2 regions of the Mycolicibacterium litorale genome follow, and region 2 is predicted to be linked to the other one. Evidence: riboswitches for the same ligand, from Rfam matches in the RefSeq annotation. Region 2 holds a riboswitch; the other holds the start of a gene.
What was found. Region 2 has a riboswitch for thiamine pyrophosphate ahead of thiC (phosphomethylpyrimidine synthase ThiC). Riboswitches for the same ligand answer to the same signal wherever they lie in the genome.
Positions count from the first base shown of each region.

Region 1: another riboswitch for thiamine pyrophosphate. It lies ahead of G6N30_RS21365 (ECF transporter S component); the one in region 2 lies ahead of thiC (phosphomethylpyrimidine synthase ThiC).

Region 1 covers NZ_AP022586.1:4,485,413-4,500,983, reverse strand. Annotated here, with positions in the region: gene G6N30_RS21425 (hypothetical protein) at 1-101, shown strand, start outside; gene G6N30_RS21420 (DUF2254 domain-containing protein) at 197-1,534, shown strand; gene G6N30_RS21415 (ANTAR domain-containing response regulator) at 1,531-2,274, opposite strand; gene G6N30_RS21410 (ABC-F family ATP-binding cassette domain-containing protein) at 2,404-4,062, opposite strand; gene G6N30_RS21405 (MFS transporter) at 4,085-5,299, opposite strand; gene G6N30_RS21400 (TetR/AcrR family transcriptional regulator) at 5,419-5,967, shown strand; gene G6N30_RS21395 (glycoside hydrolase family 6 protein) at 5,992-6,975, opposite strand; gene G6N30_RS21390 (LacI family DNA-binding transcriptional regulator) at 7,047-8,051, opposite strand; gene hisD (histidinol dehydrogenase) at 8,369-9,715, shown strand; gene G6N30_RS21380 (SDR family NAD(P)-dependent oxidoreductase) at 9,726-10,472, shown strand; gene G6N30_RS21375 (MFS transporter) at 10,532-11,908, shown strand; gene G6N30_RS21370 (nucleoside/nucleotide kinase family protein) at 11,964-12,542, shown strand; TPP riboswitch at 12,573-12,684, shown strand; gene G6N30_RS21365 (ECF transporter S component) at 12,828-13,460, shown strand; gene G6N30_RS21360 (ABC transporter ATP-binding protein) at 13,457-14,947, shown strand; gene G6N30_RS21355 (energy-coupling factor transporter transmembrane component T family protein) at 14,944-15,571, shown strand, end outside.
Region 2 covers NZ_AP022586.1:3,735,570-3,751,140, reverse strand. Annotated here, with positions in the region: gene G6N30_RS17885 (uracil-xanthine permease family protein) at 1-202, opposite strand, end outside; gene G6N30_RS17880 (APC family permease) at 212-1,384, opposite strand; gene G6N30_RS17875 (hypothetical protein) at 1,469-1,807, opposite strand; gene G6N30_RS17870 (TetR/AcrR family transcriptional regulator) at 1,930-3,177, shown strand; gene G6N30_RS17865 (DoxX-related protein) at 3,144-3,413, opposite strand; gene G6N30_RS17860 (flavin-containing monooxygenase) at 3,428-4,918, opposite strand; gene G6N30_RS17855 (septum formation family protein) at 4,961-5,575, opposite strand; gene G6N30_RS17850 (alpha/beta hydrolase family protein) at 5,619-6,248, opposite strand; gene thiD (bifunctional hydroxymethylpyrimidine kinase/phosphomethylpyrimidine kinase) at 6,235-7,083, opposite strand; gene thiC (phosphomethylpyrimidine synthase ThiC) at 7,080-8,663, opposite strand; TPP riboswitch at 8,653-8,762, opposite strand; gene G6N30_RS17835 (MFS transporter) at 8,903-10,633, shown strand; gene G6N30_RS17830 (LuxR family transcriptional regulator) at 10,678-13,419, shown strand; gene G6N30_RS17825 (exodeoxyribonuclease III) at 13,409-14,209, opposite strand; gene G6N30_RS17820 (N-acetylglutamate synthase, CG3035 family) at 14,213-15,100, opposite strand; gene G6N30_RS17815 (peptide deformylase) at 15,106-15,571, opposite strand, start outside.

The DNA of each region.
Region 1 (15,571 bases), 750 kb from region 2:
TCGACGTGCCCGCGCGACAGAACCCCGGCCGGTGCACACCCGAGGCCGAGGTCCCTGTGGAGGACGTCTCCATCGTCGAGCGTGAGCTGACGCGGTGTTGAGGCGTCGCTGACGGTCGGTCACCATGTAAGCGCGGCTCCTCATACGGGTGCGGCGACGTGCAGGGGGACGGTATGACGAGCGGCTCACCACAGTCATGACGCGACAAGCCTCGCCGTTGCCGGCGCTACGCCTGTCCACGGCGGTCTACCGCTTCCGCGAGAGCCTGTTCGCGCTACCGGCCCTCGTCGTGGTCGGTGGCGTGGTGCTGGCCGAGGTCACCGCCTACCTCGACCGCCTGTTGGGTTTCGACCGACCGATACCGCTGGCCATTCACATCAACAGCAACGCCGCGGTCTGGCTGCTCAGTACCGTCGCCGGCGCCACCATCACCACGGCGGGAGTGGTGTTCTCGTTGACGGTGGTCAGCCTGCAGCTGGCAAGCAGCCAGTTCTCACCGCGGGTGATGCGCTCCTTCATCCGGGATCGGCTGAGCCAGTCCGTCATCGGTGTGCTGGTGGCGACGTTCGTCTTCTGCGTCCTGCTGCTGCGGCATATCCCTGCCGACCCAGCCGATCTCGCGCCGCAGATCTCCATGACGGTGGCCATCCTGCTGGCGGTGGCCGCCGTGTTGCTGATCATGGCCTACCTCAACCGCCTGGCCCACGGACTCCAGGTGGGTGAGGTGGTGCGCACCATCGCCGCCGAGGCCGACGCCGTCATCCAGGACATCGCACGTCAAGCGAGCCGGGAGACACCGGCCACCGATGTGCCGTCCGCGGATCCGGAGAATCGGTTGGTGGTGACGGCGCTGCGCGACGGGTGGGTCACCCAGTCACCCAGCGAGAGCATTCTCGGCGCCGCCCCACCCGCGACGGTCGTTCGGCTGGAGACCCGCACCGGCGCCTACATCCACCGCGGCGAGGTGCTGATGACGATCTGGCCGGCGCCGGCGGAACCGGAGAAGGTACGCGCGAGGCTGCTCTCGACGGTGGAGATCGCAGACATCCGCACCATGCAGCAGGACATCGACTTCGGGATCCGTCAGCTCGTCGACATCGCACTGCGCGCGCTCAGCTCGGCCATCAACGATCCGACGACGGCGACCGAGGTGGTGCTCCGGCTGGGCAGCCTCATGCGTACGCTGCTGGCGTCACCTGAGCCGCCCACCTCGGTGTCGGGTCCCGACGGACGAGTGCTCCTGCGGCCATGGGACCTGTCCCACGACGAGTACATCGCGCACGCGTTCGGCCAGATCCGCCAGACCGGGACGACGCAGCCCCACCTCGTGGCGGCGCTCATCCGGGTGCTGCGCATGCTCATCGCGCACGCGGAGACCACGGACCGCCCGCACGTCATCGCTGCCCTGCGCACACAGCTGCGGCTGCTGATGGATTCGGTGAGCGCCGAGCCCGGTCTGCACCCCGAGGACCTCGCGCGGTTACGGGCGATCGGCGAGTCGGTCACCGATCCCGCCGAGCACCGCCGCAGCTAGTCGGCCCGGTTGAGCGAGTCGAGGAAGTTCAGCGCCACCGTGTGCAACTTGGTGTTGGTGTTCTGCGACTCCTTGACCAGGCGCTGAAACGCCTCCTCCTCGGAGCACCCGTGCACCGCCCGCAGCGCACCCTTGGCCTGATCGATGACCGAACGCGAGGTGAGTGCTTCGCCGAGTTGGGCGATGGTGTCGCGTGACCGTTGCCAGCGCCGGGCGTTGGTGATGAGCAGTCCGGCGGTCAGCACGTACAACCGCATGAGGGCTTCGTCGAAGGGATCGAACGCTGATGCGGTCTTGCTGTAGATGTTCAGCGACCCCACCAGTTCGGGCTGCTCACCGACGCGGTCGGCGAGCAGCGGAACCGACAACGTCGCGGTGACGCCGCACGCCCGCGCAGCGGTGACGAACTCCGGCCACCGTTGGGCATCGTCGGACATCACGGCGCGAACCGGCCGACCCACGTCAGCGGCTTCCAGACACGGGCCTCGCCCGGAGGAGTACTGCTCGCGGTCGAGCGGGAGCACGCGGTCGTCGGTGCACGCAGCGGTGCGGGGAGCCGATTCGGTCAGCACACTGATGCTCACGTAGTCGGCGTCCAGGATCGCTTCGGCCCCCGACACCGCGACGCGCTGCAGCAGGTCGTCGAGCGCTCCGTCCTCGGTGAACAGGGACTGCAACGACTCGATGGCCTCGCTCACGTTCTCGAGCCGGTCCATCTCGTCGGGACGCTGATCCGTCATACGCGACAAACCGTCCTCTCAGCGCTGCTGATCATCGTTCATCCGAAAAGCGTAGTGACCGGCTGACGTGGACGAAAGTTTCAGGGAACGCCGTCACTGTTTCGTCCCCACAAACCCGAACCTGCCGCACTACAGCTCCACGACCCGACCGCCCTCGACCCGCCAGGAGCGGTCCAACCGGACGTTCTGCAACATCCGGCGGTCGTGCGTCACGAGCAGCAGTGCACCCTCGTAGGTGTCGAGGGCCTGCTCGAGTTGCTCGATGGCCGGCAGATCGAGGTGGTTCGTCGGCTCGTCGAGGACCAGCACGTTGACGCCCACGGCCTGCAGCAGAGCCAGGCCCGCGCGGGTGCGCTCACCGGGTGAGAGGTCGTCGACCGCGCGTTCCACATGGTCGGCCCGCAACCCGAACTTCGCGAGCAGGGTTCGCACATCGGCGGTCGTCCAGGTCGGCACCCGCTGCTCGAAGCGGTCGACGAGTCGCCCCGGTCCGGTGAAGTCACCCCGTGCCTGGTCGATTTCGCCGACCGCGACGTTGGCGCCCAGGCTCGCGCGGCCCTCGTCGGGCCTGCGGTACCCCAGGAGCAGCCGTAGCAACGTCGACTTCCCCGCTCCGTTGGGACCGGTGATCCCTATCCGCTCACCGGCGTCGACCTGCAGCGACACCGGGCCGAGCACGAAGTCGCCCTGCCGCACAACGGCATTGTCGAGGGTGGCGACGACCGAACTCGACCGCGGCGCCGCACCGATGGTGAACTGGAGTGTCCACTCCTTGCGGGGCTCTTCGACCTCTTCGAGGCGAGCGATGCGGCTCTCCATCTGGCGCACCTTCTGCGCCTGCTTCTCGCTGGATTCGGTGGCCGCCCGGCGCCGGATCTTGTCGTTGTCGGGAGCCTTGCGGATCGCATTGCGCACCCCTTGGCTCGACCACTCCCGTTGGACACGGGCCCGCGCCACGAGGTCGGCCTTCTTCTCGGCGAACTCCTCGTACTGTTCCCGCCGGTGCCGGCGGCCGACTTCACGCTCTTCCAGATAGCTCTCGTAGCCGCCGCCGAAAACCGTGGTGGTGTTCTGCGCGAGATCGAGCTCGAGGACGTGAGTCACGCTGCGGGCGAGGAATTCCCGGTCATGGCTGACCAGCACCACGCCACCCCGGAGCTCGCGGACGAACTGTTCCAACCGGGCGAGGCCGTCGAGGTCCAGGTCGTTGGTCGGCTCATCGAGCAGGACGACGTCGAAGCGGGACAGCAGCAGTGCCGCCAGACCCACCCGCGCCGCTTGGCCGCCTGACAGCGCGGTCATCGGCGTCGAGTGCGGTGGCACGGCGCCGGAGTCGAGGCCCAGGTCGGCCAGCACCTCCGGGAGCCGCTCGTCCAGGTCCGCCGCGCCGGTGGCGAGCCAGTGATCCAGCACCACCGAATACGCGTCGGCCGGATCAGGACCAGCGTGGTCGGGGTCCGCCAACGCCTCGGCCGCCTGCTCCATGGCGTGGGTCGCCGCGGCGCATCCGGTACGGCGCGCGATGTAGGCGGCCACGGTCTCCCCCGGCACCCGCTCGTGCTCCTGGGGCAGCCAACCGACGAACGCGTCGGCAGGCGCCAGGCTGACCGAACCCTCGAGCGGTTCGAGGTCCCCGGCCAGGATCCGCAGCAGTGTGCTCTTGCCTGCGCCGTTGGCGCCGACGACGCCCACCACATCGCCAGGGGCCACCGTCACGTCGAGCCCCTCGAACAGGGTGCGGTGGGCGAACCCGCCGGCCAGGTTCTTCGCGACGAGCGTTGCGGTCATGGGCTCATGGTCCCATCACCGATCAGCGCTCAGCCGCGCACAGAGCGCCGTCGACCTCGAGCGCAGCGTCCAGTTCACCCGACAGGCCGTGCAGTGGGCCGGCCATCCGGGCGACGATCGGGCTCAGGGCGGCGACCCCCGCCAGCAGCGCGGCGACCACGACCGCCCCCATGAAGCCGTGCGCCTCGGTGGCGACACCGGCGAGCGCGGTGCCGATCGCCCCGCCGACGAACATGGCGCTGTTGAGCCAGCCGAACGCCTCGGTCGCGACGTGCTCCTCGATCTCGCGGGACACCATGATGTAGAGCGCCGACAGTGCCGGGGCGAAGCCCAAGCCGGACAGGAACAGGCTCGCGAACTGCAGTACCCGGTTGTCGAAGACGGCGAACAGCACGATGCCGACCCCCACGAGGGTCAGGGCCGCGACGACGCCGACGACCCCGAGGCGTCGATGCCCGAATGCCAGGCCCCCGACGAGTGAGCCGACGCTGGCGAGTGCGATCGCGACCCCCGCGGTGACGCCGTCGTCGCCCATCGCGGCGACGATGCCGACCTCCAACGCCATGAACGAAGCCACCAGTCCGAGGCTGGCGACCATCGCCAGCATGACCGCGCGATTGAGCAGCACGCTGCCGAAGACGGCCTTCTTCTGGGCGATCCGCGGGCGAAGGGTTCCTGCGCCGAGGAGGAACCACGCGGTTCCGGCCACCGTGACGCCCGCCGATGCGACCAGCGGGAAGGCGGTGGACACAGCCGATGACAGAAGGGTGGCCGCGACGGGTCCGATCACCCAGATCAGTTCCTGAGCCGTCGTGTCGAGCGCGAACAGGGCCCGGACGCCCTCGCGGGGGACCAGCTGCGGATAGAGCGCCCGGATCACCGGCATCAGCGGCGGCACCGACGCGCCGACCAGCAACCCCAGCGCCATCAACATCGCCGGCGATGAGACGGCCAAGGCGAGCGCGATCATGCTCGCCCCGTTGACCAGCGCGGCGATCACCAACGTCGGGACCATACCGGCGTTGCCGGCGAGCCGCGCGGTGACCGGCATCGCCACGGCCTGGCCGACACTCATCCACGCGACCACCGCTCCCGCGACGGCGTACGAGTCGGTCAGCCCGTGGACGTGCAGCAGGATCGCCAGCGACATCATGCCGAGCGGCAGACGCGCGAACAGTTGTGAGGCGGTCAGGTTGAGGACACGCGGGGTCCGCACCACATCGCGGTATGCACGCATCGGCGGCCTCCCCCATTTCCTCGTACGGCCCGACTACCGGGACCTGCGGCGGATGACTATACCGTCCAGACGGTACAGTTCGAATTCCGTCGCCGAAGCGGCCGTCGTAGGGTGACCGGATGACGTCTTCGCGGGATCGGATCCTCGATGCCTTCGAAGAGGTGCTCGCCGTGGAGGGCGAGCGGTACGCGACGCTGGAGGCGGTGGCGGCGAAAGCGGGAGTCTCCAAGGGCGGACTGCTCTACCACTTCCCGGCCAAGGACCAACTCGCCGCCGCCCTGTGCGACCGGTTGGTGGCGCTGGCCGCGGACGACGCGCAACGCATGCGCAGCGCGCCGGAGGGCCCGGCGCGGTACTACGTTCGGTCCTCCCACTACGCCGGCACACCTCTGGATCGCGCCCTGATGGCGGTGTCGCGGCTGCAGCAAGCCGGTGATGCGCGGGCCCGGGAGGTCATCGAGTCGGTCTCCGGACAGTGGCTGAGCATCCTGCGCGACGCACTGGGCAGCCTCGACGCCGCGCGTGCGGTGAAGTTGATCGGCGACGGCCTGTACTACCACGCCCTGCACAGCGCGCTCGGCGGCCACCCGGCGACGACCGAGGCCGACGAGGGGTTACTCGAGGTGGTGGACCGAATCACCAACCGCCAGAACGTGTCCGGCGATTGACGTGGCCGGCGCGGGGTGCGGCGGCTACCAACCCGCGTTGCGGGCCAGATCGATCGCGTACTGGGCGACGAATGTGCCGGCGCCGGGTTGCCCGCTCCTGCACGATCCGTCGGACTCACCCGGTCGCTTGACCCACAGATAGGCGTCGGCACGTGGGCCGGCGGTGGCCGTGGTCGGAGCGGTGCCCAGGGCGCGACCGGGCGGATTGCACCAGGAATCGCTGTCGAGCGGTCCGGCGCCGTTGCGCGACGTGTCGATCACGTAGTTCGACCCGTTGGTCATGTTCGAGATCGTCTCGCCGTAGCCGATCGACTCCTCGGTGGTGAAGAAGTTCGCGGTGTTGAGGCTGAAGCCACGCGCCTTGTCCACGCCGACCTGATTCAGCCGGCCCGCCATCACGTCGGCGGCCACCCAGCGCGGATGCCCGGCATCGACATACAGCGCCGTGCCCGGGTTTCGGGTCAGCGTGTCGACGGCGTAGCGGATCAAGTCGAGCCGTTCCTGCTGCTGACCGGGAGAGAGGCAGTCGATCATGGCCAGCGCGTCGGGTTCGAGGATGACCGCGGCCGGGCCGGGCCCGATGGCAGCCGCGACGCCGTCGATCCAGCCCCGGTAGGCCCCGGCCGATCCGAAGCCGCCGGCGGCGAAGCTGCCGCAGTCGCGGTTCGGGATGCCGTACAGCGCCAGGATCGGAATGGTGCCGGCGGCCTGCGCGTCGGCGATGTACTTGGCGTCGACCGACGGCGTCGACAGATGATCCATCCAGTACGCCGTCGGGGTGTTGACGACGGCGTTCAGCTGGGGGTTCGGCGGATCGATGCCCCGCGCGGCACGCATGCCCTTCGATTCGGGGTTGACGTAGAAGGGCTTGCCGACCAGCGGATTGGCGTCGCTGGCCAGGCGGATCGCCGGGGTGGGAGCGGTGTTTTCCGGGACGGTCAGAGCGCCCATGCCGGCGACAGCCGCAGCCGTCAGGAAAGGCGCCATCCACCGGGCAGCTGAGGACATCACCCCAGGAAACTTAATGGTGCTTCACAACCAGCGCCAAACCGCATCGGGACGGGCGCCGGAAGTACCCGTCACGGCGTGGACGGAGCCGTTCCGGCGGTCGAGCCCCTGACGACGAGGTGCGAGCGGAATGTGAGTGTCCGGTAGGGCGCTGTGGGCGACGCGATGCGGTCGAGCAACGCTTGGGCGCCCGCTTCCGCCATGGTTCCGCTGGGCTGATGAACTGTGGTGAGGTCGAACGCCGGCCAGGCTGACATGGCGATGTCGTCATAGCCGACGATCCACAGGTCATCGGGGACGACCGCCCGCTCGGCGCGGGCGGCGTCGAGCGCACCGAACGCGATGAGGTCATTGCTGCAGAAGACGGCCGTGGGCGGGTGGTCGGCAGTCAGCAGTCGTGTCGTCGCACTGAACCCGAAGTCATGGGTGAACGGCCCCTCCAGCACCCTTTCGGATGGCAGCGGTGCGCCGGCATCGGCAAGTCGCTGCGAGAAGCCGAGGAACCGGTCGCGGGCTGTGCTCGCTGTCGACGGCCCGCCGATGAAAGCGATTCTCTGGTGGTCGTTTTCGAGGAGATAGTCCGCAACGGCGCGCCCACCTGCCACATTGTCGCTCGACACCTGATCGCACCCGAGACCTTCGACGGTGCGGTTGATGAGCACGACGGGGCTGTGTCTGCGCAGGGCGGCCCGAAGCGGCGCGGAGGCCTCGGTGACGGTGGTGAAGATGACGCCGTCGACCGATCCGGCGTTGATGGCTTCGAGCGCAGCGTCGTTACCCGGCCCGTCGGAATTCCAGAGCGTGACCTTCTGGCCCGCGGCGTCCAGGTAACAGGTCAGCGCGTCGAGGATCTCCGGGTAGAACGGATTGCGCAGATCGGCGACGACGACGCCGATGGTGTTGACGCGGCCGGTCTTCATCGCCCGGGCGCCCATGTTGGGGACGTAGCCGACGGCCTTCGCGGCGTCGAGGATCTTCTTCCGCGTCTGGGCGCTCACGCTCCCGCCGCTGAGCGCCCTGGACACCGTGGCCTGGGAGACGCCCGCCAACCGGGCAACGTCGTAGCTCGTCGGCATTCGTATCCAATCTCCCCCGGCGATCCGAGCGTCGATTGTGTCCCGGACCATCTCGCGTGCACGTCCGATCGTTTCACGGTGTGTCGAATTGCTGCATTCGGATTCAACCCCTGTGCCCCGTGGATGAATACGCAATCGTGGCGACGACCCTACAAACAGGCTGTTCAAACGTGCTGTGGTAGCCGCCAAGGTCCTCCCTCTTGCATCGTTCAATGCATACGAATACACTAGCGCAGGTAAGTGATTGCGAGCACATCGCTCGCTTCACGTGACCGGGACAGCACTCACGGTCAAGCCCCCTCGACGGAAGGACGTCCATGACGATTGCGGCCGCACCACGAAGTGACATCGCCACCAAAGACCTCAAGCTCCCGCAGCGTGAGAGCGTCGAGCGCGGAAGCACCGCGGCGGTGCGTTCCACGGTGGAGAGCGTGATCGACGACATCCGCACCCGCGGTGACGCCGCCGTGCGCGAGTACTCGGAGAAGTTCGACAAGTACTCAGCGGAGAGCTACCTGCTCACGCCCGAGAAGATCGACGAGATCATGGCCCGCGTGCCGCGCCAGGTCATCGACGACATCATGTTCGTCCAGGAGCAGGTCCGGGTGATGGCCAAAAAGCAGCTCGAATCGCTGACGGACTTCGAGATCGAAACGCTCCCCGGCGTTTTCCTCGGCCAGAAGAACGTTCCGATCCAGGCTGCCGGCGCGTACATCCCGGGCGGCAAGTATCCACTGCTGGCCAGCGCCCACATGACGATCGTCACGGCGAAGGTCGCCGGCGTGGAGCGCGTCGCGGCGTGCACACCCCTCATCCGGGGAGAGGTTCCGGACGCGACGATCGCCGCCATGCACCTGGCCGGTGCCGACGAGATCTACCTGCTGGGCGGTATCCAAGCGGTGGCGGCCATGGCCGTCGGCACCGAGACCATCCGCCCGGTCAACATGCTCGCCGGTCCCGGCAACGCGTTCGTCGCCGAGGCCAAGCGCCAGCTCTTCGGTGAGGTCGGTATCGACCTGTTCGCCGGGCCGACGGAAGTGCTCATCGTCGCCGACGAGCACGCCGACCCGTTCATCGTCGCCGTCGACCTGTTGTCCCAGGCCGAACACGGCCCCGACTCACCGGCCGTGCTGATCACCACCAGCGAAGAGGTGGGCCGCAAGGTCATCGAACACATCGACACCATCCTGGTCGACATGCCGACCCGCGACTTCGCCGAGCCGGCGTGGCGCGACTGGGGTGAGGTCCGCGTCGTCGAATCACTGGACGAGGCCTACGCGCTGGCGGACCAGTACGCCTCCGAGCACGTGCAGATCCTGACCGAGAGCCCGCGCGAAGCGCTCGACAAGATGCACGACTACGGTGCCCTGTTCCTCGGTGAGGGCACCTGTGTGTCCTACGGCGACAAGGTCATCGGGACCAACCACGTCCTGCCCACCCGCGGCGCCGCCCGCTACACCGGCGGTCTGTGGGTCGGCAAGTACCTGCGCACCGTGACCTACCAAGAGGTGACGAACACCGAGTCCAGCGCGTTCTTCGGCGAGTTGTGCGGGCGTGCCGCCCGGGTCGAACTCTTCGAAGGGCACGCGCGATCCGGCGACGTGCGCGCCGCGAAGTACCGTGGCGAGAAGCTGTCGTGGTCTGATCACGATTTCACGGGATAACAGACACGCCATGGTCAGTTTCGACCTGAAGGGCAAGTCCGCCCTGGTGACAGGGGCCGGTCGCGGTCTCGGCAAGGCCATCGCCGATGGCCTCGCCGAGGCAGGCGCCGTCGTCTACGGAACCAGCCGGGACCGCGACGCTGCGGAATCCATCGCCCATCGGTACGGGACCTTCCCGGTCACCGTGGACGTGACGGACACGGCCGCGATGCGCACCGGCGTCGCCGACCTCCTCGACCGCAGCGGAGGCATCGACCTGCTGGTCAACAATGCGGGCATCAACATCCCCAAGCCCGCGGTCGGTGTCACCGAAGAAGACTGGGACGCCGTGCTCGACACGAACCTTCGCGGCCAGTTCTTCCTCACCACCGAGCTGGCGAAGGCATGGCTGGCGTCGTCGGGTCGGGCCGCGGTCGTCAACGTCGCGTCTCAGGCCGGCGTGGTCGCCATCGAAGAACGGGCCGCCTACGGGACGAGCAAGGCCGCCCTGATCCATCTGACGAAACAGCTTGCCCTGGAATGGGCGTCGAGGGGCATCCGGGTCAACGCGGTGGCGCCGACGTTCGTGCGCACCGAGCTGACCGAATCAACCCTGAGCCGCCCGGAGTGGGCCGGTGAACTGCTGTCCCGAATACCTTCCGGTCGCTTCGGCGAGCCCGACGACATCGCGGGCGCCGTCGTCTTCCTCCTCAGCGACGCGGCGGCCCTGATCACCGGCCACACCATCGTCATCGACGGCGGATACACCATCCGCTGAACACCCGAAGCACAATCGGCGCCGCCACACACGACGCCACCTCATTTGATCGGAGAATCATGGCCACCGCCACCCTGACGCCGGAGAAACTCCGCCGGCGCTCCGTGCAGTCCGGCACCATCGGCGCAATCGTCGAATGGTACGAGTACACCGTCTACGGGACGTCGGCCGCGCTCGTCTTCGGGCACCTGTTCTTCCCGAATCTACCTGGCGCGGTGGGTCAGATCGTTTCTCTGGCGACGTTCGGTGTCGGGTTCCTGGCCCGGCCCGTCGGGGCTTTTGTGTCGGGTCACCTCGGGGACCGGATCGGCCGAAAAGCCACGTTGATCATGACCTTCACGATCATGACGGTGGCCACGGCGGCGATCGGCTTCCTCCCCACCTACGCCCAGATCGGTGTCGCCGCGCCCCTACTTCTGTGCGTGCTGCGGTTGGCGCAGGGCTTCGCCGTCGGCGGCGAGTGGGGCGGCGCCGCGATCATCGCCGTCGAGAACTCACCACGTGACAAGAGGGGGCTGTTCGGCTCCTGGCCACAGATCGGCGTGTCCGCCGGGCTGTTGCTGGGCACCGCCGTGGTGTCGCTGTCGTCGTGGATCTCCGGTGACGCCTTCGACGAATGGGGCTGGCGCATACCGTTCCTCATGGCGATCGTGCTCGCGTTCGTCGGCCTGTACATCCGTCTCCGGGCCGCCGAGAGCCCCGCGTTCCTGACGGAGAAGGCCAAGATGGAGTTGGAGATCGAGAAGCGGAAGGCGCCCGCCGTGGTGCTGTTCCGCAACTTCAAGAAGCCGTTGCTGATCGCGATCTTCGGTCGGTTCGCCGAAGCCGGAAACTATTACCTCTTCACCACTTTCGTACTGTCCTACGTGACGACCACGCTCGACGCACCGCGTTCGTACGGTCTGATCGCGTCCATGGTGGGCGCCGCGGCGAACATCGTCATGATCCCGGTGTTCGGGCGACTCTCCGACCGCATCGGCCGGGTGAAGACCTTCCTCATCGGAGGCGGGATCATCGTCGTCACGGCGTGGCCGATCTTCGCGCTCGTGCACACCGGACAGCTGTGGGGGATCGTCGCAGGCGTCACGATCTTCCTGGCGCTGGGCCACGCGATGGTCTACGCCCCGCTGCCCGCCCTGTACTGCGAGCTGTTCCCCACTGCCGTGCGCTATTCCGGAATCTCGATCGGCTACCAGATGGCGTCGATCCTGCTGGCCAGTTTCACCCCTGCGCTTGCCAGCGCCATGGTCCTGTGGGCCGACGGAGATCTGTGGATGGTCATCGTATTCGCCATCCTGACAACGGTTGTCGCCATGGTCGCCATCTCGTTCGCCCGCGACCGCAGGCATCTCGAGCTCGACGAGATCGACGCCGAGCTCAAGGGCCTCCCCGGCTCGGAGGATCCCGCGGAGAACCGGTCGCCGTCCCACGGCTGAACCGGGTTTTCGGCGGGGATCCCGTCCGGTCGGCGCTGCTACGTTCGAGCCCGACATGGGAACCGGTGTGACACTCGAGCGCGTGGTCCACGGCCTGACCGCCGACCACGCGACGACCGTACTGATCGACGGACGGTCCGGTTCGGGCAAGTCGACGCTGGCCGACCGCTTCGCCACGCGCTGGGAATCCAGCGTCGTGGTCCGGCTCGATGACATCTATCCCGGGTGGGACGGGCTGGCCTGGGCCATCGACCACGTCCTGCACGAACTGCTGCGACCCCGCGCCGACGGGCGCCCCGGCAGGTGGCGGCGCTGGGACTGGGCGACGAACACCGCCGCCGGCTGGCACACCGTCGAACCCGCACAGCGGCTGATCCTGGAAGGTGTCGGGGCGCTGTCCCCCGCCAGCCGCGCGACGGCCGGCCTCGGCATCTGGGTCGACACCCCCGACGACATCCGCAAGCAGCGCGCACTTGCGCGTGACGGCGAGCTCTACCGTCCGCACTGGGAACGCTGGGCGGCCCAGGAGGACGACCACATTGCCCGGCACACACCCCACTCGGTCGCCGACATCGTGGTCACCGAAACCACGGACGGGCTGGTCTGGACCGCGGGCAACCGTCGCCCGGTGTAGCGGTGCACAACCGTCTTGCGCTAACTTGAGGCGGAACCACACGGGAGCGCACACCGAGTGCGCTGAGAGGACGGCTGACGCGCCGTCGACCGTACGAACCTGACCGGGTAATGCCGGCGTAGGGAGATGCGCATGACGGCTGTTCTCGACTTTCCACCGATCCCGTAGCGCCGCGCACACAGCACTGTGTGCCGCGTCCGCGAATACCGCTGACTCGCAGCGCATTTCACACTTCGGGCCCCGTTCGGCAGCGGATCGTGGGCTCAACGAAGACAAGGAGGCCTCATGGGCCGGCAACAACACACCACTGATCCCGAGCGCACCACCGGCACCCCGTGGCGATGGCGGGTCATCGACATCGTCGTCGCGAGCGTGCTCTCGGTGGCCGCCGGTCTGGTCTTCGTCTTCTGGAACGTCGCGTCGAATCCGCTCACCGCGCCGCTGGAGGCGCTGGTGCCGGGCCTGCAGGCGCTGGCAGGCGGGGGTTGGCTGTTCGCCGGCGTGCTCGTGGCGCTGGTGATCCGCAAACCGGGTGCCGCCGTGTTCGGCGAGGTGGTCGCCGCGACCGTGTCCGCGCTCGTCGGGAACCAGTGGGGCGTACTGACCATCGAGTTCGGGCTCGTGCAGGGCCTCGCGGCCGAACTGGTCTTCGCGCTGTTCCTCTACCGCCGCTGGAACCTCCCGGTGGCCGTGCTCGCCGGGGCGGTCGCCGGCCTGGCGATGGGCGTCAACGAAGTCATCCTCTGGTACCCAGAGGCCACCACGGCGTTCAAGGCCATCTACACGGTCTCGGGCATTGCGTCGGGTGCCGTGATCGCCGGAGCCGGTTCGTGGTTCGCGGTCAAGGCGCTGGCGAAGACCGGAGCACTCAGCCGGTTCGAGTCGGGCCGGATGATGCTCAGCCGCCCAGCCCGATGAGTGCGCAGCGCCGGCCCGGCGGTGCGGACGTGACCGCCGAGGGCTGGGGCTGGCAACACGCCGGACAGCACAGCTGGGCGGTCCACGACCTGAGTCTGTCCATCGAATCCGGCCAACGGGTGTTGCTGCTCGGCCCCTCAGGGTCGGGCAAGTCCACCTTCCTGCACGGTCTGGCAGGCCTGCTCGACAGTGCCGAGGACGGCCGGCAGACAGGACGGCTGCTGGTCGACGGCGTGCGACCGGCCGACCAGCGCTCCCGGATCGGGATGGTGCTGCAGGATCCCGACTCCCAGGTCATCCTGTCCCGCGTCGGCGACGATGTCGCGTTCGGCATGGAGAACTTCCGCGTCCCCCGCGCGGCGATCTGGCCGCGTGTGCACGATGCGCTGCGCGCGGTCGGGCTGACCCTGCCGCTCACCCAGGACACCGCGCACCTGTCGGGCGGGCAGAAGCAACGCCTCGCCCTGGCCGGTGTGCTGGCGATGCACCCGGGTCTCATCCTGCTCGACGAGCCCACCGCCAACCTCGACCCCGACGGCGTCGCCGAGGTGCGCGACGCCGTCACCGCCGCGGCCGACCTGACCGGCGCCACGGTCGTCGTCGTCGAACACCGCACGAAGGTCTGGCTGCCGGTCATCGACCGGGTCATCGTCCTGGGTGAGAACGGCGGCATCGTCGCCGACGGCTCACCGGAACAGACGGTGCGGCGGGAGAGCGCACGACTGCTCGAGGCTGGCATCTGGGTGCCCGACGGTCCTGTCCCGGTCATCACCCGTACTCCTCCCGCGTGCGCCGAACCGCTGCTGACCGCCGGAGATCTGGCGGTCGGTTACCGTCCGGGTCCGGCCCTGCACGACGGGCTGGGCTTCGATCTGCGGCGCGGCCGAATCACCGCGGTCACCGGACCGAACGGCTCGGGCAAGTCAACCCTCGCGCTGACCGTCGGTGGACTGCTGCCACCACTCGGCGGCACCTTCGAAGCCGCGGCCGCCTTCGCCCCGTCGGCGAAGAACCGGCAACCGGTCCGCTGGCGCTCCAAGGAGCTCCTCACCCGGATCACGAGCGTCTTCCAGGACCCCGAACATCAGTTCCTGGCCGGTACCGTGCGCGACGAAATCACCCTCGGCCCAAGAGCACTCAAACGTGACCCGGTAGAGACGGCCGCACTGGGCGACGCCCTGCTCGAGCGGCTCCGTCTCGCCCACCTGGCCGACCAGAGCCCGTACACGCTCTCCGGCGGAGAGAAGCGCCGGCTGTCGGTGGCCACCGTGCTGATGACGCGGCCGGGTGTCATCGTCCTCGATGAACCGACGTTCGGTCAGGACCGCCGCACCTGGGCGGAGCTGATCCACCTGCTCGCCGAGATCGCCGACGACGGCACCGCGGTGGTCGCCGTCACCCACGACGCCGAATTCGTCGAACTCCTCGCCGACGACCGCATCGAGCTCCCGCTCGCCGCCGTCGGCTCACCGAGCACCGCACTATGAGCGTCGACGCCCGCCGTTCGGTGAACCCGGTCGCGCGGCTGCTGACCGCGGCGGTGATCGCCGTCGCGCTCGTATTGAGTGTCGACTGGGTTTCGGCTCTCACCGCGCTCGTGCTCGAGATACCGCTGTTCGTCGCGCTCGGGGTTCGGTTGCGGCCCTTCCTGATTCGGGGTGGTCTCATCACGGTCGCGGCCGGCCTGACCGCCCTCACCAACCTGCTCTACGGCGAGGTCGGCGGCACCGTGCACTGGCATTTCCTGCTGATCAACGTCAGTGACGGCTCCATCGCGCTGGCGCTGGCCATGTTCCTGCGTGTGCTGGCGATCGCCCTGCCGTCGGTGTTCCTGTTCCTCGACGTGCAGCCGACCGAACTGGCGGACGGGCTGGGTCAGATCCTGCGGCTGCCCTCGCGATTCGTCGTCGGCGCGCTGGCCGGAATGCGCCTCGTCGGGTTGCTGCGGGAGGACTGGCGGTACCTGGGCTACGCGCGCAGGGCGCGGGGCGTCGCCGACCACGCCCGGCTGCGGCGAGCGCTGGGTCAGGCGTTCGCCTTGCTGGTCTTCGCGCTGCGCCGCGGCTCCAAACTGGCAACCGCGATGGAAGCGCGGGGATTCGGCGCCTACC
Region 2 (15,571 bases):
CGCCGGAGAACAGCAGGGTGGTGGCGGGCGGGAAGCCGGTCAGCACCGGCACCAGGAACGTCGCCCCGAACATCGCGACCACGTGTTGGGCACCGAGGCCGACGGTCCGCGGCCAGCTCAGGCGTTCATCGGGTGCAACGACGAAATCCGCGTCCGAGCGGGTTTCGACGGGCTTCCACGTCCATCTGGTCTTGGCTGGCATCACGGTTGCTTATCTTGCACCGCTCCCCGTCGTCCCCGCGCGCCGTACCGCGTAGGTGAGCGCACCCACTCCGAGCACCGCGGCGCCTGCGGCCACCGAGGTCCAGGGCAGTGCGAACGCCAACACCAGACACCCGGCCAGCCCCACCGCGGGCACCGCCCGGTAGCCGAGCGTCCACGCGGAGGCGTTGGCGACGGCGTAGTAGATCAGGACCGCGAACGACGAGAACCCGATCGCTTCGCGTAGGTCGACGGTCGCAGCGAGCACCGCGACGACCACCCCGACCGCGACCTCGGCCCGGTGGGGGCTGCCGAACCGGCTGTGCACCGCCGCGAGACCGGCAGGCAGGTGCCGGTCGCGCGCCATCGCCAGCGTGGTGCGGGAGACGCCGAGGATCAGCGCGAGCAGCGAGCCGAGTGCGGCGATCGCTGCACCCGCCGCCACGACCGGAACCAACCCGGCGAACCCGGCGACCCGGACGGCCTCGGTCAGCGGCGCCGCCGCGTCGGCCAGTGTCCCGCTGCCCAAGACGGCCAGCACCGCGACCGCCACCACCGCGTAGACCGCCAACGTGATCCCGAGCGCGATCGGGATCGCACGCGGGATCGTCCGTTCCGGGTCGCGCACCTCCTCACCGAGAGTGGCGATGCGGGCGTAGCCGGCGAATGCGAAGAACAACAGCCCGGCGGACTGCAGCACCCCGCCGACCGAGACGTCGTCGGGTAGGGCCAACCGCCCGACCGCGGGGTCACCGAAACCCAGCGCGACCACCACGACGACGGCCAGCACGGCCAGCACGAACGCCACGATGAGCCGGGTGAGCAGCGCGGACTTGTGCACACCGGCGTAGTTGACCGCCGTCAGCGCCACCACGACGGCCACGGCGATCAGGCGCGCACCGTCGGGCCACACGTACACCCCGACGGTCAGCGCCATCGCGGCACACGACGCGGTCTTGCCCGCGACGAAACCCCAGCCGGCCAGGTGACCCCAGAACTCGCCGAGCCGCTCTCGGCCGTAGACGTAGGTGCCGCCGGACTGCGGGTAGCGCGCGGCGAGGCGGGCCGACGACGTGGCGTTGCAGTATGCGACGACCGCCGCCAGCGCCATGCCGACGAGCAGGCCACTACCGGCCGCGGCGGCGGCGGGTGCGAGCGCGGTGAAGATTCCCGCACCGATCATGGCGCCGAGACCGATGACGATCGCGTCGGTCACACCGAGCCGACGCGGCAGTGCGCGACTGCCGGGTGCATTCACACCGCGATGTTAGGGAGTTTCCCGATCGCCGGCGAGCGCCTCGTCGTCCTGGTGGGTGATCGTCGCGGTCAGCAACACCGCCAGCAGGGCCAACGACCCGACGATGATCAGCGGAATCGTCCACAGCCTGCGGCTCAGTAACGCGCTCTGGCACGAGGCGACGAAGTCGGTGCCGTCGACCGCGGCGTTCTCGGCCTGCGTCAGGTTGGCGACGAATCCGCTACCGCAGTTGATCTGCCAGCCCCACTGGTCGTACCCGTCGATGAAAACGGGGAAGCGGAGCGCGAACAAACCGATGGCCAGCAGGATGGCGCCGCCGATGGCGACGTACCAAGCACGTGGTCGCACGCTTCCCCCTTCGAGATGTCCCGTCCTATGTTAATGGTCATTCTCAACCGGTGGGGACTTCGACGAGAATCTGTCGCCGCACTGCGGCCTGCGCACCGACGTGCGGCGATAGTGTGTTCGGCATGGCGTCCACCCCGCCCGGCCGCGGTGACGGTGTTCGGCGCCGTCCGAAGGACCGCAAAGCCCAGATCGCGAGGGCATCCGCCGAGGCGTTCAGCCTGCTGGGCTATCACGGGGTCAGCATGGACGCCATCGCCGCGCGGGTCGGTATCTCGGCGGCCGCGCTGTACCGGCATTACACCGGCAAGTACGAACTGTTCCGCGACGCGGTCCTGGCGCTCGGCCAGCAGTTGGTCGACGCCACCGCCTTCGTCGACGAGTTCACCCCTGAGTCCACCCCCGACGACCCGCGCGAGACCCTCGACCATCTCGCGACCGCGCTGTGTGACACGGCGTTGGCCAACCGCGATTCCGGCGGGCTCTACCGCTGGGAGGCGCGGTATCTCCGTGGTGACGATCAGGCGACCCTCGACTCGCAGATCCGCACTGTCCACCGCCGCTTTCAGCAACCGCTGCGCGCGCTGCGTCCCGAACTCGACTCCCGGCAGCGCTGGACCCTGTCCACGGCGATGATCAGCGTGCTCGGCAGCATCGTCGACCACCGGGCGAAGTTGCCCGCCGGCCAGATCCGTCCCCTGCTCGCCGAACTCGTCGTGACCCTGGTCCACGCCGAGTTCCCCACCCTGTCCGAGGCGCCCGATCCGCCGGTGTCAGCGGCCCCCGCGCGCCGCTCGAAATACGAAGCGCTGCTTGTGGAATCGATGCGGCTGTTCAACCAGAAGGGTTACCGGGACACCTCGATGGAGGACATCGCCACCGCGGTGGGGATGCCCGCCTCGGGGATCTACCGGTACTTCTCCGGGAAGAGTGACATCCTGGCCGGGGTGTTCCGCCGGTCGGCCGACCGGTGGTCGGCGGAGATGTCGGCGATCCTCGACAGCACGGCCGACCGGGAAGAGGCGCTGACGCGGCTTATCGACGGACACGTGGCCCGATCGTTCAGCGAGCCGGAACTGGACTACGTCTACTACACCGAGCGGCTCAACATGTCGGCGGCCGATCAGCAGATCCTGCGCAATCTCCAGCGCTCGACGGTCGAGACGTGGGCCGACCTCGTGGTGACGCTTCGTCCGGAATGGACTGCGGGACAGGCGCGTTTCGCGGTGTACGCCGCGATGGCGGTCACGATCGACCTGGGCCGGCTGGTGCGCTACCGCAATTCGCCCTACTCCCGTGCGCTCGTCGCCGGGATGATGGACCTGACGCTGCTCGGCCGCTACCGCTTGCGAACGGTGTTGCCCGCCAAGTAGGCCAGGTACCCGAGCAGACCCGCGACGCCGAGCTTGCGCGTCTTGCGGCCTGCCAGCGCCAGGCCGACCAGCGTCTCGATGCTGCCGTTGGTGTAGATGTGGCGACGGGTGTTCTGCGGGAACGCCGGCACCGTGATCGGCTCGAACAGCTGGGGACGGGCGAAATGCGCCAGTCCGGTTCCGGCCAGGGCCAGACCGGTCAGCTTGGCGGCACGCTTGTCCTGTTGTTGCGGCAACGGATGGTCCTCTCTCAGGCGATCTGATAATCGCTCAGTGGGAATTCGGACGCCTCCTTGATGGCGTCGCGCGTCGACATGGGGCGCAGCAGCGACGGTTCGCCACTCGGATTGAAATAGTAGGACCGCGACGAGGCGCAGTTGCCGACCGTCCACAGCGAGTTGCCGAGCGCCTCGGTCATCCGCTCGAGATAGTGGGCGTTGGCCTCCTCGGTCACCTCGAACGTGGTGGCGCCGCGGCGGTTCACCTCGGTGAACAGCCGGTCCATCAGCCGCATCTGGTATTCCATCGTGTTGAAGAAGTTCAGACCGAGGAACGCGTACGGGCTGGCCAGGCTGAGGTAATTGGGGAAGTACGGCATCGACACACCCTGATAGGCCTGAAAACGCGTGTCCCGCCACCATTTTCCGAGGTTGCGGCCGTTGCGGCCGATCACCTCGATGGCCGGGAAGTTCGCCTCCCATAGGTCGAATCCCGTGGCCAGCACCAGCGTGTCGATCTCGGTCTTGGTGCCGTCGGCGTTGACGATGCCGTCGGCCACGACCCGTTCGATACCGTCGGCCTGCAGGTGCACGTGCGGTTTGGTGAACGTGCGGAAGTAGCTGTTGGAGAACGTCGGTCGCTTGCAGCCGATGTCGTAGTCCGGCGTGAGCTTGCGGCGCAGTTCCTTGTCGCGGATCGCGATGAACTGGTTCAGCTTGCACAGGTCCATCGCCGACATGTTGAGGCGCCGGAACAGCGGCACCTTGTAGTTGACCACGCCGACGGTGATCATCAGCTCGTAGATGGTGTCGGTGATCGCCCGGACGGTGCGCTGCAGCAGCGGTACCCGGGCGAAGAGCCGCTTGGTGCGCTCGGAGAATCGGATGTCCACCTTCGGGGCGACCCAGATCGGGGTGCGCTGGTAGACGGTGAGGTCCGCGGCGCTCTTCGCCAGTTCGGGAATCAGCTGAACCGCGGTGGCGCCGGTTCCGATGATCGCGATTCGCCGGCCGGCCGGGTCGAAGCTGTCGTCCCAGTCGGTGGTGTGGATGACCGTGCCCTCGAACTCGGTGATGCCGGGGATGTCGGGCATGCGCGGTTGCGACAGGAAGCCCGTGGCGGTGATCAGGTAGCGGGTGGTCAGCGTCTGCCCGTCGGCGGTGGTGACCCGCCAGAGCTTCGCGTCCTCGTCCCAGCGGGCACCCTCGACCGCGGTGTTGAACCGGATGTGCCTGCGGACGTCGTACTTGTCGGCCACGTCGTCGGCGTACTGCTTGATTTCCGCGCCGGTGGAGAAGAGCCGCGACCACTTCGGGTTGGGCTCGAAGAAATAGCTGTAGGTGGTGGTGGGGACGTCGACGGCCAGGCCCGGGTAGTGGTTGACGTACCAGGTCCCGCCGAGGTCGTCCTCGCGGTCGAGGATGACGAAGTTCGCGTAGCCCAACCGTTTGAGCTGAATCGCGGCGCCGATTCCGGCGAATCCCGCACCCACGATGACCGCGTCATACTGCTCCGAAGTCATGAGTAGACGGTACCCCAGGTATCGGGGTCGCCCCGCGTCCCCTCAGCCCTTGAGGGACCCCGTGCGCGGCGGGTCGAGGGTCGCCACGCAGGTCACCGCGCGGTCGCCGTCGGCCCAGGTCTCCTCGGTGGGATAGAGCACATACAGCTGGACCGAATCGTCGGTGACCGCCGCGGGGGAGTAACTCGCCAGCTCTGGTCCGCACCGGTTGGAGTACTCGGTCACGGCGTCGGCGCCGGGGAAGTCCCCGTCGGGCATCATCAGCACCGCGAACACCTCGCCGGCGTGCGGTTCGTCGCAGCTGACGGTCTTGACGGTGAGTACCCGGGTGCCGTCGGGGATTTCCGACAGGCAGTCACCGAGCTTGACCTCCGTCGCGGTCACGGTGCCCTGGCGCACCACCAGGAACACGACCAGCACGATGGCGATGACGGCCACCACGGCGACGAGCGCCACGATGCCCAGGATCAGCCACGTCTTGTTCCTCTTCTTCGGCGGCGGGCCGGCAGGCGGCATCTCCGCGTACGGCTGCGGCGGTGGCGGCGGATAGTACGGCTGACCGTAGGGCTGCTGGCCGTACGGAGGCTGACCGTAGGCAGGTTGGCCGTAGGGAGGCTGGCCGGGTGGTGGGGTCGGCGGGCCCGGCGGCATGGTCATGCGATGACGATAACCCGCTGACCCGCCGTGCCGCTGTGGCTCGTCACACCAGCAGCCGCAAAGCCGCGTCCACCGCCAGTTTCGGGACGTCGAGCACCTTCGATCCCAGGTCGTGCCGGGCGCCGGTGACTTCGACGACCGCGGTGGGGCCGCCGACGAGCGATGCCGCCGCGGTGAGTTCGTCGATGGTGCCGAACGGGTCCTTCGTGCCGTGGGTGAACACCGTCGGCACGCCGATGCGCGGCAGGTGTTCGGTGCGGGCCCGCTCGGGCTTACCGGGCGGATGCAGCGGATAGGAGAACAGCGTCAGCGCGTCGACGGCGACCCCGGCGCCGGCCCCGTCGCCCGCGACCGCCATCGACGTCATCCGGCCGCCGTAGGAGTGTCCGCCGGCGATCACCGGGCCGGTCGTCAGTTCCCGGCCCACGGCGACCGCCTCGGCCACCCCCGCCTGATCGGCGGCCGCGGACCCGGACGGCGGGCCTTTGGGCCTGCGCTGCCGGTACGGCAGGTTGTAGCGGACGGCGAGCCAGCCCCGCGCGGCCCACTCGTCGCAGACCCTGACCAGCATCGGCGCATCCCGGTTGCCGCCGGCGCCGTGGGTCAGCAGCACCACCCCGGTCGGTGTCCCGGCGGGTGCGTGGGCGATGCCGGCGATGTCATCGATGCTCATCGGCGCTCAGCCTGAACATCGCCGAGACCGGCCCGTGGCCGCTGCCCAGCGGGTAGGCCGCGCGCAGGCATTCGGTCACCCAGCGCTTGGCGAAGGCGACGGCATCCGGCATGTCGTATCCGTTCGCCAGCGCGCTGGCCACCGCGGCGGCCAGCGTGTCCCCCGCGCCGTGGTCGTGGCCGGTGTCGATGCGTGGCCCGTCGAACTCGAAGAAGTCGGTGCCGTTGTACAGCAGATCCGGGCTGTGCGGGGACGACCGCAGATGCCCGCCCTTGACCAGCGCCCACTGCGGCCCGAGCGCGTGCAACGCCTGCACCGCCGCCCGCTGCGACTGCTCGTCGACGACGTCGATGTCGACCAGTAGGCGCACCTCGTCGAGGTTGGGGGTCACCAGCGTCGCCAGCGGGAACAGTTCGGTGCGCATCGCATCCAGCGCGCTGGGGTGCAGCAGTGGGTCACCGTGCATGGAGGCGCAGACGGGGTCGACCACGAGCGGCACCGACCCGGCCAGCCCCTGCGCCCGCCAGGTGTCGGCGATGGTCTCGATGATCGCCGAGGACGCCAACATGCCGGTCTTGGCGGCCTGTACGCCGATGTCGGAGGCCACCGCCTCGATCTGACCGGCGATCACGTCCAGCGGGATCTCGTGGAAACCCCTGACGCCCAACGAGTTCTGCACGGTCACCGCGGTGACCGTGACCAGGCTGTGCACGCCGAGCAGGGCGAAGGTGCGCATATCGGCCTGGATGCCGGCGCCACCGCCGGAGTCGGACCCGGCGATCGTCATCACCCGCAGCGGAGTCTGACCGGGCGGGGTGAGGGGCAGGTAGGTCATGAGCTCAAGGGTAGGTAGACGCGGTTGCCGTGCTCGGCGAACTCCCGGGACTTGTCCGCCATGCCCTGTGCGACGGACGCCCGAATGTCTTGGGTGATGCGCATCGAACAGAACTTGGGCCCGCACATCGAGCAGAAGTGTGCGGTCTTCGCCGGTTCGGCCGGCAGCGTCTCGTCGTGGAACTCGCGCGCGGTATCCGGATCGAGCGACAGCGCGAACTGGTCGTACCAGCGGAATTCGAAGCGCGCCTTCGACAGTGCGTTGTCGCGCTCCTGGGCGCGGGGATGGCCCTTGGCGAGATCGGCGGCGTGCGCCGCGATCCGGTAGGCGATCACCCCGTCCTTGACGTCCTTGCGGTCAGGTAGCCCCAGGTGCTCCTTCGGGGTGACGTAGCAGAGCATGGCGGTACCGGCCTGGGCGATCATCGCCGCGCCGATGGCCGAGGTGATGTGGTCGTATGCCGGCGCGATATCGGTGGTGAGGGGGCCGAGGGTGTAGAACGGCGCCTCCTCGCACAGCTCCTCTTCCAGCCTGACGTTCTCGACGATCTTGTGCATCGGCACGTGACCGGGGCCCTCGATCATCACCTGAACGCCGTGCGCCTTCGCGGTCTTCGTCAGCTCACCGAGCGTGCGCAGTTCGGCGAACTGAGCCTCGTCGTTGGCGTCGGCGATCGATCCGGGCCGCAGCCCGTCGCCCAGCGAGAACGTCACGTCGTAGCGCGCCAGGATTTCGCAGAGTTCGGCGAAGTGCGTGTACAGGAAGGATTCGGTGTGGTGGGCCAGGCACCACGCCGCCATGATCGATCCGCCGCGGCTGACGATGCCGGTGACGCGGTGCACCGTGAGCGGGATGTGGCGCAACAGCACGCCGGCGTGCACGGTCATGTAGTCGACGCCCTGCTCGCACTGCTCGATCACGGTGTCGCGGTAGATCTCCCACGTCAGCTTCGTCGGGTCGCCGCCGACCTGCTCGAGCGCCTGGTAGATCGGGACGGTGCCGACCGGGACCGGCGAATTGCGCAGGATCCACTCCCGGGTGAGGTGGATGTCGCGTCCGGTGGATAGATCCATGATGGTGTCGGCGCCCCAGCGGATCGCCCAGACCATCTTGTCGACCTCTTCGGCGACCGACGACGTCACCGCCGAATTGCCGATGTTGGCATTGACTTTCACGCCGAACGCCTTGCCGATGACCATCGGCTCCAGTTCGGGGTGGCGGTGGTTGGCCGGGATCACCGCGCGTCCCGCCGCGACTTCGGCCCGGACTGTCTCGGCGCTGACGCCCTCGCGTGCGGCGACGAAGGCCATCTCCGCGGTGACCTCACCGGCCCGCGCCCGCTGCAGTTGGGTGCCGCGATCGCTGACGACACCGGGCCGGGCCGGTAAGCCCTTGCGCAGATCGACGGCGGCGGCCTGGTCGGTGTACGGACCGGAGGTGTCGTACAGGTCGAGGTGTTCGCCGTTGGTCAGGTGCACCCGCCGGAACGGCACCCGCATTCCATCGACGTCGCGGTAGACCTTGCTGCTGCCGGTGATCGGACCGGTGGTGACGGTGGCCGCCAAGACATCACTGTTCATCGAAACTCCCTACGCCGGCATTACCCGGTCAGGTTCATACGGTCGACAACCCCAGTTGTCCTCTCAGCGCGCTCGGTGCGCGCTCCCGCGTGGTCGGTCTTGCGGTGCCCAACTTAGCGCAGACCCGGGGCCCACGGTGAGAATTGCCCGCCGATCATTTATATAGCTAATATATGTGTTCTGCCGCGCCGGACGGCGCTGCTTGCCCGCGTCGGATACGAAACGAACGAAGACAGCAGATGACTACCGATATGACCAGCGACGCCGCCGATCAGCAGACCGAGACCTCCCGGCGCCGCGCGCGGATGGACCACGACCACCCCTTCTACAAGTGGATCGTGTTGTCCAACACCACGTTGGGAACCCTGCTGGCCACGATCAACGCCTCCATCGTGTTGATCTCGCTGCCGGCGATCTTCCGCGGCATCGGACTCAATCCGCTGGCACCGGGCAACGTGAGCTACCTGCTGTGGATGCTCATGGGCTACCTCGTGGTGACGGCGGTGCTGGTCGTGCCGTTCGGCCGCCTCGGCGACATGGTCGGGCGGGTCCGGATCTACAACCTCGGGTTCGCCGTCTTCACCGTGGCCGCGATCGCCCTCTCGTTCGACCCGTTCCACCTCGGCGGCGGCGCCGTGTGGCTGATCGCCTGGCGAGTTCTCCAGGGCGTCGGAGGCGCGATGCTCATGGCCTCGTCGTCCGCGATCCTCACCGATGCCTTTCCCGCCAACCAGCGCGGCATGGCCCTCGGCGTCAACATGGTCGCGGCAGTCGCCGGATCCTTCCTCGGGCTGCTGATCGGCGGATTCCTCTCGGAGTGGAGCTGGAAGGCCATCTTCTGGGTCGGTGTGCCGATCGGCATCCTCGGCACGGTGTGGAGCTTCCGTTCGCTGCGCGAACTCGGCGTGCGCACGCCCGGACGCATGGACTGGGCGGGCACCCTGACGTTCGGGATCGGCCTGACGGTGCTGCTGATCGGCATCACCTACGGCATCCAGCCCTACGGTGACTCCACCACCGGCTGGACCAGCCCGTGGGTGCTCGGCGCCATCGGGGCCGGGTTGCTGCTGCTCGTGGCTTTCTGCCTGATCGAACTGCGCGTCACGCAGCCGATGGTCAACATCAGGCTCTTCCGGTCGACCTCGTTCGGCATGGGCAACCTCGCCGGACTGATGTCCTCGGTCGGCCGCGGCGGCCTGCAGTTCATGCTCATCATCTGGTTGCAGGGCATCTGGCTTCCGCTGCACGGGTACAGCTTCGAGTCCACCCCACTGTGGGCCGGCATCTACATGCTGCCGATGACCGCCGGGTTCCTCGTCGCCGGCCCGCTCGCCGGCTCACTGTCCGATCGGTTCGGTGCACGGCCCTTCACCGTCGGCGGCATGCTGCTGATGGCCGCGACGTTCGTGGCGCTGGTGCTCATCCCGGTGAATTTCGACTACTGGGTGTTCGCGGTGCTGGTCTTCCTCAACGGGCTGGGGGGCGGGATCTTCACCGCGCCCAACACCGCCGCGATCATGTCCAGTGTTCCCGCCGCCGAGCGCGGCGCCGCATCGGGCGTGCGGGCGACGTTCTTCAACGCCGGCTCATCGCTGTCGATCGGGATCTTCTTCTCGCTCATGGTCGTCGGGTTGGCCAACTCCCTGCCCGGCGCGATGAGCGCCGGCCTCCAGGAGCAGGGAGTCTCGGCGACCGTCGCCGAAGAGGTGGCGGGCACCCCGCCCGTCGGCAGCCTGTTCGCGGCGTTCCTCGGCTACAACCCGATCGGTGAACTGCTCGAACCCTCGCATGCGTTGCAGCAACCCGGCGTCAATGCCGACGTGCTGACCGGTCAGACGTTCTTCCCGCACCTCATCACCGGACCCTTCCACACCGGTCTGGTGGTCGTGTTCGTCGCCGCCGCGGCGATGATGTTGATCGGAGCCGTCGCATCGCTTTTCAACGCCGGGCGCTACGCCGAGCAACGATGACGATCCAGCCCGCGCCACTGCCCATCGGCTGCGAAGATGGATGAGTGCCCCTGCAGCTCATCAGCCGCGATGCGGAGTTGAGCGCTGTCGAGAACCTGCTCGCCGAGGTGTCGGCGGGCACGTCGGTCCTCGTCCTCGAGGGTGACGCCGGGATCGGCAAGAGCACGGTGTGGCGGGCCGGCATCGAACGCGCCAGGGCCCGCGGCTTCCAGGTTCTCTCGGCGCGCCCGGTGTCGAGCGAATCGGCGGCCGCGTACTCCTCGCTGGCGGAACTGCTCGCCGAGGTCGACACCGCCGTCCTCGACCACCTGCCCGCCCCGCAGCGGCTGGCGATCGACCGGGTGCTGTCACGCGCCGACGACACCGGACCCGGCAGCGATCAGCGCGCGGTGGCGGCAGCCGCGCGATCGGTGCTCGAGCGCCTGGCGCAGGACGGTCCGGTTCTGGTGGCGATCGACGATCTGCAGTGGCTGGACCCGGCCACCGCGGTGGTGATGGCGTCGGTGGCGCGACGGTGCGCCGGACCCATCGGTTTCCTCGTCACCGTGCGCGCCGGCGAAGGCGACCGCACCGATGTGCTGCTGGAACCGTCACGCCCGGAGCGGCTGCACCGGGCGCAGGTGCACCCGATGTCGGTCGGCGGATTGCACGCGATGATCACCAAACGGCTGGGCCGGTCGCTGACCCGGCCGGGAATCGCGTGGATACACGAGGTTTCGGCGGGCAACCCGTTCTATGCGCTGGAACTTGCGCGCGCGCTGAGCAGCGACGCCGACGGTGCCGAGCAACTGCCCGGCACGCTCGCCCAGCTGGTCACCACGCGTCTCGCGGGGCTGCCCGACCACACGCGCGACGTCCTGCTCGCCGCGGCCTGTGTGCCAGCGCCCACCGTGGATCTGGTGGCGCAGGCCGTCGGCGGTGACGTGGCTGCCACCGTCACCGCCCTCGAGGAGGCCGAGCGGCACGGCATCGTCGAGATCAACGGGTACCGGCTGACTTTCAGCCATCCGCTCCTGGCCCGCGGCGTGTACACCGACGCCCCGGCCGAGAGGCGCCGCGCCATGCACCGCCGTTTCGCCGACATCGTCGACAGCCCGGAGTCCAGGGCGCGACACCGGGCCCTGGCCGGTGACGACGACGACGAGAACACGATCCGCGAACTCGACGAGGCCGCCCAGTCGGCGCGGGTCCGCGGCGCACCCGCGGCGGCCGCCGAACTGCTCGACATGGCCCGCGCCCGGGGCGGCGACACGCCCGAGCGCGGCCTGCGCGCCGCGGCGTGTCACTTCGAGGCGGGCGACACCGTACGGGCACGAGAAGTGCTGGAACAGAACATCTCCCGGATGACTACGGGTGAGCTGCGGGCCAGAGCGCTGCACCTGCTGGGTCTGGTTCGGCTCTGGGACAACAGCTCCGCCGACGCCGTGCCGCTGCTCGAACGAGCCGTTGACGAACCGGGCGTCAGCCCCGACCGCCGGGTGCAGATGCTCGTCATGCTCGCGTTCATCGAGTTCAACGCCGGGCGGGCGGACCGTGCGGTGGAGCGTGCGGAAGAGGCGGTCGCACAGGCGGAGTCGCTGGACCGGGCGGATCTGCTGAGCCAGGCCCGACCCATGCGGGCGATGATGCGCTTCCTGCTCGGCGGCGGGCTCGACGAGGCCGAACTCGACGGTGTCTTCGACTTCGACGAACCCGACGACATGCCGCTGGCCGCACGGCCGCGAACGCTGTACGCGCTGCTGATGCTGTGGACCGGCCGCCTCGACGAGGCGGCTGAACTGTTCACCGCGATCGCCCAGCGCTGCGACGAACGCGGTGACGAGAGCGAACGCTCCTTCATCGACTTCCACCTCGGCCAGGTCGACGTGTGGCGGGCCGACCTCGTCGCGGCGGAGCAGGTGGCCGAGGACAGCGTCGAGCGGGCGCTGCAGTCGCACGGCGATCTGCCGCTGTTCATCGCGCTGGTCGTGCGGGTGATGGTGAGCGCTCACCTCGGCCAGGTGGAGCAGACCCGGCGCTTCGCCGCGCAGGCGTTCACCGTCGCGGAGCGATGCAACTCCAGCCGGCTCGGGGTGTGGGTGGTGGCGAGTCTGGGATTCCTCGAGGTGTCACTCTGCGACCACCAGGCCGCAGTCGAGGTGCTGGCTCCCGCGGTCGAGGCGTGGTCGGCGCTGCCCGCGACCACCGAACTCGTCACCGCGCCGTTCCTGCCGGACGCCGCCGAAGCGCTCATCGGTGTCGGGCGGCTCGACGACGCACAGCACCTCGTCGACACGCTGGAGGCCAACGGCCGCCGCCTCGACCGGCCGTGGATGCTCGCCGTCGGCGCCCGCTGCCGTGCGTTGCTGCTCGCCGCCGGCGGCGATGTCGCGGGCGCCGTCGCCGCATGCGAGCGTGCGCTCGCCGAACACGAGCGGTTGGCGATGCCGTTCGAGCTGGCCCGCACCCAGCTGGTGATGGGTCGGCTGTGGAACCGGCGGCGGCAGTACGACGCCGCGGTCGAGGCGGTGACGGCGGCGCTCACCGCCTTCGAGCGGATCGGGGCCGCACTGTGGGCCCAGCAGGCCCGTGCCGAGCTGACCGCGCTGAGCGGGCGGCAGACCGCGGCCGGGCTCGCCGAATCCGAACGCCGCTTCGCCGAGCTGGCCGCGCAGGGGATGACCAACCGCGAGATCGCGGCGGCGCTGTTCGTGAGCGAGAAGACGGTCGAGGCGAACCTGTCCCGCATCTACCGCAGGCTCGGCATCCGGTCGCGCGCCGAACTCGCCCGGGTGCTCAGTCGCTGAGATCGACGACCACCGGAGCGTGATCGCTGGCGCCCTTGCCCTTTCGCTCCTCACGGTCGATCTCGGCGTGGGTCACCCGGTCGGCGAACGCAGGCGAACCGAGGATGAAGTCGATGCGCATACCGCGACGCTTCTGGAACGCCAGCCGGGTGTAGTCCCAGTACGTGTAGACACCCGGGCCCGGCGTGAACGGCCGCACCACGTCGGCGTAACCGGCGTTGACGATCGCGCGGAACGCGTCGCGCTCCGGCGGTGTGACGTGGGTGCTGTCGCGGTAGGCCTCGACACTCCACACGTCGTCGTCGGTCGGGGCGATGTTCCAGTCGCCGACCATCGCGATGGGTAGTGCGGGGTCGTCGGTCACCCACCGCTGCGCGGTTTCGCGCAGCGCGGCAAGCCATTCCAGTTTGTAGGCGTAATGCGGTGACCCGACGAAGCGGCCGTTGGGCACGTAGAGGCTCCACACCCGCACGCCCGCGCACGTCGCGCCGAGCGCGCGGGCCTCCGCGGCCGCTTCGACATCGGTGTCACCCCAGGTGGGCTGGCCGTCGAACCCGACCTGCGCGTCGTCGATGCCCACCCGCGAGGCGATCGCGACGCCGTTCCACTGGTTGAACCCGCAGTGCACGACGTCGTAGCCCAGCGCCGCGAACGGCATGGTGGGGAACTGCTGGTCGGAGCATTTCGTCTCCTGCATGGCCAGCACGTCGATGTCGGCGCGCTGCAGCCAGTCGGTGACCCGGTCCACCCGGGCGCGTATGGAGTTGACGTTCCAGGTGGCCAGCCGCATGCGCTACAGCTTAGAAGCGTCCACGTAGCGCTCCCGGTGCTGCGCGGTGAAACCCATCGACTCGTAGAGCGCGATGGCACCGGCGTTGTCGGCCAGGACCTGCGCGTAGGCGTTTGTCGCACCGCTGCGCGCACCCCAGGCCAGCAGGGCGGCACACACGGCGCGGGCGTGGCCGCGGCGGCGCCGGTCCTCGGCGACCCGCACGGCCGACAGACCCACCCACCGGGTGCCGTCGTGGGCCGGTGTGACGGCGCCACGGCCGACCGCGGCGTCGTCGATACGGCCGAACGCCACCTGCCCGTCGACGACGGCCGTCAACACCTCGACGGGAACCTCCCGTTCGTAGACGGCGAGCCAGGCCCCGTCCGGCTCCGCGGTGAGCGTCACCTCCGGCGCCCCCTCGGCGGGCAACGTGCGGACCATCACGATGCTCTCCAGGTGGATGTCGCTCTGCGGCATCCGCACCAGCCGGTCAGGGACGGCGAGCCAGGGTGTCAGACCGCGCCGCGCGTACCAGTCGCGGATCGCGGGCACCGTCGCCGTGCTCGCGTTGATGTCAAGCGGCACAGCCGAATTGCCACGGTGGGTGTATCCGTCGGATGCGCGCAGCAGCCAGCCGCCGAGCCACTCCCGGTGCAGCCCCGGCCACCCCAGCGCCGCGGCGTGTTCGACCGCGCGGATCTGAGAGGCCTTCACCGGGACGTCGGTCAGTGTGCGGACCGACACCACGTCGGCCGGTGAGATCTCGACGGTCTCACCGGTCTTCGTGCGCACCCGCACGGGATCTCGGTCCAGCAGGTGGCCGACCACGTCGTTGAGCGGGGGGACCGAACCGGCTGGGAGCCGGTAGCGCAGGCTCACCCGCGTACCGGGCCGGGGCAGGTCGGCCACGATGCTCAGTGGCCGAACGGATCGGGGTCTTCACCAGGTGTCCAGCTCAATCCGGGCACGCCCCAGCCGTTGTGCTTCACCGTGCGTTTGGCCGCGCGCGCGTGCCGGCCGATCAGCCGGTCGAGGTAGAGGAATCCGTCGAGGTGCCCGGTCTCGTGCTGCAGCATCCGCGCGAAAAGTCCGGTGCCCTCGACGGTGATGGGTGTGCCGTCCGCGTCGAGGCCGGTCACCCGTGCCCAGTCGGCGCGCCCGGTGGGGAACTGCTCGCCGGGCACGGACAGGCAGCCCTCCTCGTCGTCGTCCGGGTCGGGCATGGTTTCCGGGATCTCGGAGGTCTCGAGCACCGGGTTGACCACGACGCCGCGGCGGCGGCCCGCGCGGCCGCGCGAATCGGGGCAGTCGTAGACGAACACCCGTTTGGCGACGCCGATCTGGTTGGCGGCCAAGCCGACACCGTTGGCGGCATCCATC